4 regions of the Pseudoalteromonas sp. SG44-17 genome follow, and region 1 is predicted to be linked to each of the others. Evidence: predicted binding sites of a transcription regulator. Region 1 holds the regulator's gene; each other region holds the start of a gene.
What was found. Region 1 encodes ArgR, which controls arginine synthesis, uptake and breakdown. Its sites were predicted from a motif close to ANTGAATANNTATTCANT; they were not measured.
Positions count from the first base shown of each region.

Region 1 (2,214 bases):
TTTTAATTTCATTAAAAACGCCGTGTATGAGATTTTGAGTTAAGGAAATACCATGGCGCAAGCGCAATCTGGAATTTGTGCTGAGGCAAACTTGCACGGTTTACATTTGTTTTTTAATGTATTTGATGGCCACGATGAGTCATTACGCAAAAAGTTAAAATACGTTAGCGCTATCCAAGATGAGTTTTCAGATCAGTTTTCTGAATCGATGCTCTCCAGCCTAGTTGCAGTGGGGGCACAGTACTGGCCGCACATTCTGCCTGAATTTCTGCCTAGTGAATTACAGAGCTTTCCTAATATTACTCATAATGATCATATTATGGGGGCTCAGCCTTTTGATTTATTTGTCCAAATTCGTTCCGATAGGGAAGATGTAAACCATTTATTTGCTTTGCAAATTCTTAAGTTATTTGCCCCCGATGTTGAATTGGTTGAGCAAGTGCGAAACTTTCGATTTTTAGATGGTCGCGATTTTAATGGTTTTATACTCGGTGGTGACACTCCTCATGGTCGCCAAAAGCGCATCACAGCGTTAATCAATAAACCCAACCATTTTGAAGATCAAGGCAGTTACGTACATATACAGCGCTATAAGCATGACTTAAGTGTGTGGCAAAATTTACCTCTGAGTGAGCAAGAGCAAATAATGGGACGCACTCGCTTAGATAATACCTTGATTATGCCTGCGACTGAGAATAGTCATGCTGTACGCACTGAGTTAAAAGATGAGCAAGGGCAACCACTGCAATTAAATCAAAACATGCCTTATGGTGACGTTTACGAACAGGGTATATTAGCGATTAGTTATGCAGCACAGGGAAATGCATTTGAGCAAGTATTACGAAGTCGATTAGGTGATGCCGATTGCTACGATCATTGGCTTGATTTTACTCAAGCCGATATGGGTTCTGCGTTTTTTGCCCCATCAATTAACTTTTTAAAGCAGCTGTAAAAAGTTTGAATCGGTAGATTTATACCGTATCAAATAAAATACGCACACGTTCAAGAGTTACATCAATTTCAGATACTTTAGCTGGAGCGATAAAAATAGTATCGTCACCAGCAATGGTACCTAGTACGCCATCTGCTTTACCTAATGAATCTAATAGTCGAGCAATTAATTGTGCAGCTCCTGGGCTGGTTCGAATAATGATCATCATTTCGTTATGCATTATATCAATCACTAACTGACGTAATGGGCTTTTCGCTGTAGGTACGCCCATTTCAGCAGGCAAACAATAGACCATTTCTTGTTTGGCATTACGAGTGCGTACCGCGCCAAACTTGCTTAACATCCGCGACACCTTACTTTGACTAATATTATCAAAGCCTTGCTCTTTTAGGGCGTCAACAATCTCACCTTGTGAACCAAAGTTTTCTTCTTTTAAAAGTGCCTTAAAGGCCTTTACTAATGCTTCTTGTTTATCTTGTGGTTGCATATTATAGGTTCTTATTCATAAGTGATGCGCTAATTGTACACAATGTTGCATACTTATGCAGTAGTTGTTTGCTTTTGCGATGGATTTTAGTGCTGTAAACCAGCAAGTTTACAACTATGGTCTAAATTATATGTGAAATAAGCAGGATAAATTTGTCTTTAGTCGTTAATTTCATTATCTTTAGAGCCACAAATATTTCCTACCTCAAATTACGGAGAATTCCAATGAAAGTTGCTGTATTAGGTGCTGCTGGCGGTATCGGCCAAGCGTTGTCTTTATTATTAAAAACAGGCTTACCAGCTGGTTCTGAATTATCACTTTATGATGTTGCTCCAGTTGTTCCTGGTGTTGCTGTTGATCTTTCTCATATCCCAACTGACGTTAAAGTTGCAGGCTTTGGTGTTGATGCACTAGATCAAGCGTTAACTGGTTGTGATATCGTTCTTATCCCTGCTGGTATGCCACGTAAGCCTGGTATGGACCGCGCTGATTTATTTAATGTTAATGCTGGTATTATCAAAACATTAGCAGAAGGTATTGTTGCTAACTGTCCAAAAGCATTAGTGGGTATTATCACTAACCCAGTAAATGGCACTGTGCCAATTGTTGCGGAAGTATTCAAAAAAGCAGGTACTTACGACGCGAAACGTGTTTTCGGTATTACCACTCTTGATGTGATCCGTTCAGAAGCATTTGTAGCTGAGCTTAAAGGTGTTGACGTTGCAACTGTGAAAGTACCAGTAATTGGTGGTCACTCAGGCACAACAATCCTTCC
Region 1 is NZ_JACJEV010000005.1:166,570-168,783, forward strand. Features, by position in the region: gene H5182_RS06110 (Dyp-type peroxidase) at 53-952, shown strand; gene argR (transcriptional regulator ArgR) at 972-1,439, opposite strand; gene mdh (malate dehydrogenase) at 1,664-2,214, shown strand, end outside.

Region 2 (2,214 bases), on a different contig from region 1:
TCAAATAACGCTTTAGCCGCGTCTTCTGTATTGAGTACTGCACCACCGAGTTTAATGACCCATGTTTGCATTACTAACTACCCTTTTAAACCTGTACTATGGGCAATACCCATGGCTAAATTAATGCACTGCAATGCTTGCCCTGCAGCACCTTTTAATAAGTTATCAATAGCTGCCATCACAATTAGCTGCGTACCTTGCTGCTGCCATGCAATATCAACGTAAGGCTGCTTTGCAACTCCTTTAATTGATGGCATTTTATTACCAAGCAATCTGATCAGTGGCTCATCAGCAAGCACTTGATAAGCTTGTGTAACTTGCTCTGGTGTAACTCCAGGTTTCAATTGCACATAAATAGTTTCTAAAATACCGCGTGGAAAATTACCTAAATGCGGCGTAAATAACACCTTGTGACCTAAATGCTGCTCAATCTCAGGACTGTGTCTATGATTAAACAATCCATAAGGTGCTAACGACACTTCACAAAAATGCGTGGCTACACTAGCTTTACGCCCCGCACCGGTTACACCCGATACAGCATTAATAATAATGGTTTGATCGGCTAATAAGCCGGCTTGTTGCAAAGGTTTTAACGCATTCAGCGCTGCTGTTGGATAGCAACCAGCCACAGCGACTAACTGCGCTTTAGCGATTGCTTCACTATTCCATTCAGCCAATCCGTAAGCCGCTTCACTGAGTAATTCCGTATGTTGATGCTCAAAACCATAATAAGTTTGATAATCTTCATTACTGCTTAAACGGTAGCCACCCGATAAATCAAATACTTTTTTGCCCATGCTTAAAAAACGTGGCGCTAAGTCAACACTCACTTTATGATCAGTACACAAACATACAAAATCGGCCGACTTTTCAATGTCGTTATAAGCGCTCTCACTAAGAGGCAATAAAGGAGAATCAAGCAAACCTAAATGCTCAGGATACAAGTCACTTAATAATTTACCCTTATCTAAGCTTTGCTCAGATACATAGCAACCAGCTAAGGTTAATTGCGGGTGTTTTACTACCAAACTTGCTAATTCTGCGCCGCTATAGCCACTTGCGCCAATAATCACTACTTTCATTCGTTACTCTTTTTGGTTTTTTGTTACTACATATATATTCAAATCGGGTTTAATAGTGCATAAAACACTATTTAGGAATGAAATCTGGTTATCGTCGTTTTATATTCATTGCGTCGCTTTAATATATTTATGCTTAAAAAGTGAATTGATATTCATCATAAATACTTTTATATTGTTATGCAATTAGATTGAATACTTATTTTGGATTTTTTTATGTCATTACCGTCTTTTTTATCTATGTATCAGCAATTGATTGCTGCACCTTCAATTAGTGCCATGGATGAGTCATTGTCTATGAGCAATAAAGGGGTGATCGATTTATTAGCTACTTGGTGTACAAGTCTTGGATTTGAATGTGAAATTACTGAGTTGTCGGGCCCTAAAGGTCGTTTTAACTTACTCGCAAAACGTGGCCAGGGAGATGGTGGTTTAATGCTTGCCGGTCATACCGATACAGTCCCATTTGATGATAGTCGTTGGAACTATAATCCGTTTAAATTAAGTGAAGATAACAATAAATTATATGGTCTAGGCAGTATTGATATGAAAGGTTTTTTCGCTTTTGTATTACAGGCAATCAGTGAACTAGATAAGAATATTCAAACACAGCCAATTTTGATTCTAGCTACTGCCGACGAAGAAACCACCATGGCCGGTGCACAGCAAGTTTGTCAGCATAAAAACTTAAAGCCAGCTCGGTGTATTATTGGTGAACCTACTGATATGACACCTGTTTTCACACATAAAGGACATATGAGCAGCGCGATTCGCGTAGTCGGTCGTTCCGGACATAGCTCTGATCCTGAACGTGGTTTAAATGCCATTGAAGTGATGCATAAAGTTATTGCAAAACTGTTAACTTTAAAAGAGCAATTAAAGAATAAATATGCAGTTGAGCATTTTGTTATTCCTTACCCTACTTTAAATCTAGGACACATTCATGGTGGCGATAATGCAAATCGCATATGTGGCTGCTGTGAAATGCATATTGATATGCGCCCTTTACCGGGTCTAAGTGTGCAAGAACTGCAAATGATGCTGTTAAAAATAGCTACAGAGATCAATAACCAATATCCAGATTCAGTCAGTGTGATGGATATGCACGAGCCAATCCCCGCTTTTACCGGCAGTA
Region 2 is NZ_JACJEV010000021.1:39,226-41,439, forward strand. Features, by position in the region: gene argB (acetylglutamate kinase) at 1-71, opposite strand, end outside; gene argC (N-acetyl-gamma-glutamyl-phosphate reductase) at 78-1,082, opposite strand; gene argE (acetylornithine deacetylase) at 1,296-2,214, shown strand, end outside.
Region 2: argC (N-acetyl-gamma-glutamyl-phosphate reductase) is a predicted target of ArgR. The motif match lies at 1,222-1,239, and genes of this name have one in related genera.

Region 3 (2,214 bases), on a different contig from region 1:
GTTTGTAAGAAAGCTTGGCACGGGCAAGATCATCAACTGCTTTTTCTAAATCAATTTGGCTGATCAAGTTTTTTTCGATAGAAAGCTTAGCACGGCGATTTTCCCTGTCTGCTGCATTGAGCTCTACTTGGGCGAGATCAAGCGTTTTGGTTAAGCTTAACTTTTGTCGGCGTGCTTCTAAGTGCTTACGTTGTAATTCACCATCAAGGCGGGCTAACACCGATTGTTGCTGTTTTAGTTCATTATTGAGTTCTGGGCTATCGACTAAAGCAATAATGTCATCTTTATTTACTTTATCACCGGCTTTAACTTGTAAATCCACATAGCCACGTTCTGGGCTATAAACCTTGGGAGCATTTGCAGCAACAATTTTACCGCTGGCGGCTACATCACGTACTAAACGACTAATATTAACGGTAGCAATCTGTAAAGAAGCCCGCTCAACAGAAATACTGCCTTGATTGTTACCCATAAATGCTTGTGCACATAAAGCAAGTACAGCAAGTGATAGCGCCAGTACTATTAATGGTTTTTTGTAACTACGTCTTTGCGTAATACTTACATCTTGTGCGCTGGTATCTTTTATCATGAGTGATCCTTAGCTATGTCTATTCTCGGAGTAAGTGATCATCAAGCTCACTACTAAGACAGTGATTGGTGAAACTAAAAATAAACTGAGAATAAACATAAGTTGTGTCCTGTAATTATCTTTTAATGTTTATTCGAATATCATGCCACTATTTAATGTCATGATTTTAATGAAATAATTATTTATTTTTAAATTATTTGGTGTCCGCGGACATAAATTGTGTCCGCTGCGGACACTTTACTATGGCGGCTAAGAAGCTGCCGCAGGCGTCAACAGGGTGAGCAAGCTAAAAACTTACTAACTAGCGTAAATTATGCAAAATGTGACTGTTGTGATGATAATTATGCATTAATTAGTGGCTTTAAATTTACCCATAAAAAGACACTGGAAAGAGTATTTACTCTAATGTGCACTGTGGTATCGACCTTGAACGACAGCAAAGAGATTCAATAAAAAAGAAAGCATTTATTTTCGCTACATAACCCAGTGAATATTTATTCATTTTTACTCTGGTTTACGTTAACGTAAACTGCAGGTTTGTAGAGCGGTTATTTTACAACTTGTTAAATATGACACCAGTGTCATAAAAAAATAACGGGTAAAATATCGCTAAATGTTAAAAATAGGCATGAAATAAAAAGATTGTGTTGTGGTGAGAAATATTCAAGAATGTGAATATGTATTCAAGGCGCTATTGACTCAATGTACAATTGGCGATAGTTTTGACTGTCTGCTAGCAAACCGTCGAGAAGGTCATTCATAGCTAGCTGTTGTAGCAAGGGGAGGGGTCTATGTTATACGACTCAAAATTAGAAAAAGATAATTGTGGCTTTGGCTTAATAGCCCAAGTTAATGGTCAGGCAAGTCATCGTTTAATTCGAACAGCGATCACTGGCTTAGACCGTATGGAACACCGTGGTGGTATTTCTGCCGATGGTAAAACAGGCGATGGCTGTGGCTTATTATTACAAAAGCCAGATAGCTTTTTTCGTGCTATTGCCGCTGAAAAAAATTGGCACTTGGGTAAAAATTATGCGGTTGGCATGATTTTCCTAAACTCAGATCCAGTACTTGCGCAAGCTGCAAAAGATATATTGAGTGAAGAACTCGAAAAAGAAACCCTCAATATTCAAGGTTGGCGAATTGTGCCAACAGATGAATCATGTTTAGGGCCAATTGCAATAAAGCAGTTACCTAAATTTGAACAGATTTTTGTTAATGCACCAGAAGGCTGGCGCCCAAAAGATTTAGAGCGTCGTTTATACGTTGCGCGCCGTCGTGCTGAAAAGCGTTTAAGCGAAGATGAAGGCTTTTACATTGCCAGCTTGTCAGGGTTAGTAACTATCTACAAAGGCTTAATGATGCCGGTGGATTTGCCTAACTTCTATTTAGATTTAGCTGATATCCGCATGACCAGCGCAATTTGTGTATTTCACCAACGTTTTTCAACTAATACACAACCGCGTTGGCCTTTGGCTCAGCCGTTTCGCTATTTAGCGCACAATGGTGAAATCAACACCATACAAGGTAACCGCCAGTGGGCTCGTGCTCGTTCATATAAGTTTGCATCGCCGCTTATTCCAGATTTGCAATCAGCAGCACCATTTGTCAATGAAACCGGCTCA
Region 3 is NZ_JACJEV010000044.1:20,560-22,773, forward strand. Features, by position in the region: gene H5182_RS20175 (efflux RND transporter periplasmic adaptor subunit) at 1-589, opposite strand, end outside; gene gltB (glutamate synthase large subunit) at 1,381-2,214, shown strand, end outside.
Region 3: gltB (glutamate synthase large subunit) is a predicted target of ArgR. The motif match lies at 1,260-1,277, and genes of this name have one in related genera.

Region 4 (2,214 bases), on a different contig from region 1:
ACCCGAGTAAGTGTCGTAACGTTCTTGACCTGGGTAAAAAGTATCGCTTGATGCAGTAATACCAATATGAAAATCAATGCCTAAATTACCGCACGCATTTACCATCGCTTGAGTGGCGAAAAAGTCAGACACCGCAGGGTAGTTCAATGGCGCAAAATGTTGGCTCGCACCATCTAAACGCACAGATGCTTGGCTGATTAAAATATCACCTTCATTAATATGAGGTTGAATAGCGCCAGTTGTGCCAATTCGTAAGAATGTTTCAACTCCCAATTGCGCCAGCTCTTCTACTGCAATGGAGGTTGAAGGACCACCAATACCGGTTGAGCAAATAACCACAGAGTTACCGTTAAGTTGACCTAAGTAAGCATGAAATTCTCGGGTTTGGACGAGGCAAGTTGGGTTTTCGAGAAAAGTTGAAATACGTGCTGCACGATCTGGATCGCCCGGTACAATTGCAAGTTTTGCACCGTGTAGATCGTCGCGGGTGAGTCCTAAGTGAAATACCTTTTCCATAGCGGGGCCTTATTTATAACTTTTGTTCTAACGTCAGTTAATAACGCTAATTTATAAAGAGTTGTTGTCAATTTAGCATAATTACTACAATGCATTGCCTTGTACAGGACGGATGTCCGTTATCAAATTTATTCATTCTCTTTGAATATTCAAGCAACTGACTTTAATTTGTGTCATCGCCGGTAGTTGACTTGTATTCATAGACACTATATCAATCCTACTAGGCACTCTATTTTAGTTTATACGTTGTTGGACGAATAAGTATAACCAATTGTTATTATAGAGATTTATATAGTTATTTAAAATGTAGCTAAAGCGGCGAGAGTAATAAAATTGCGAGTGAAAATCGGCGCGTGAATCTTTTATTAATTTTATTTTCAACAACGCTCTTTTGCATAACTACGCAAAAGCACACAGTAAGGAATTGCAATGAGCACACAATGGCACACATTTAAAAGTAAAGTTGAGCACTGTTTATGTCCGCCGGGCGATGGCGTTTTTACAGTTAATACTGCAAAAGAACGAAAAGCGGCGCTGCGTATGAAACTGTATGGGCAAGAAGATAATGTCGATACGCTATGGCGTGCATCACTCGATACACTTAGTCAAAGTGAGCATAAAGCGGTGACCTTAGGCATTAGCTCTGACTGTGGTGGTGGCATTTTACGCGGCGCCAACTGGGGGCCGTTGTTTTTACGTTCAGCATTGATTGATCAGCAGCCTCAGGCAAAGTCGTTTGATTTAGGTGATGTAAGGGTTATTCCACATTTATTGCATGATAAATATTTAAACGACGCGACTATCAGTAATTGCCAACAGGCATTATATGATAATCCAAGCAGTGAGTATTATGTCAGCCCGTTGTCTATCACTGAAGATGTATGCGATAGCTTTTATGCAACGTTTACTGATAAAGGCATTTTTGGTATTGGTGGTGATCATTCAATTAGTTACCCGTTAACTAAAGCGTATTTGAAGGCAAAGCATGCGCAAGGTAAACGCACTGCGATTATTCACTTTGATGCGCATACCGATTTACTCGTTGAGCGTTTAGGTATCGATTTATGTTTTGGCTCGTGGTGCACGCATATTTTAGAGTTTTTACCTGCACCACATCATCTGATCCAATTTGGTATTCGTTCAAGCGGTAAGCCAAAAGAACACTGGGAATCTACCTTTGGCGTTAAACAACATTGGGCCCATGAGATCATCGAACGAGGCGCACCGGCAATTGCCGCAGAAGTCATTGCTCAGCTTAAAGCTGATAATGTTGATGAACTCTACGTCAGCTTTGATATTGACGCCCTCGATGAAGAGTTTGCATCAGCAACAGGCACACCCGAAGGGAACGGTTTAACGCCGCAGCATGCTTTGGATATCTTGGTTGCTTTGGCTGATGAATTTCCGATCACTGGCGCTGATATGATGGAAATTGCCCCATTTACTGACAGTTCACTGATTGGTCAATCGAGTTCAGATACAACGCTTAGAGAAGGTGCAAAAATTTCAGCATTTTTAATTAATGCCATGAACCGCGCATAGTCAATAACAGTTAATATAAGCAGCATGCTGAGGCATGCTGCTTTTTTAATTCACAAATCAGCTATTTGCCGTTATATTTAATTTACATCAAGAGAGGCTTAAAATAATAATCGGTGGGGTAAGAGTGGCTAAGTGGTGTTATTTTTTATTAATAAT
Region 4 is NZ_JACJEV010000002.1:108,476-110,689, forward strand. Features, by position in the region: gene udp (uridine phosphorylase) at 1-516, opposite strand, end outside; gene H5182_RS01985 (arginase family protein) at 946-2,058, shown strand; gene H5182_RS01990 (ABC transporter substrate-binding protein) at 2,183-2,214, shown strand, end outside.
Region 4: H5182_RS01985 (arginase family protein) is a predicted target of ArgR. The motif match lies at 907-924, and genes of this name have one in related genera.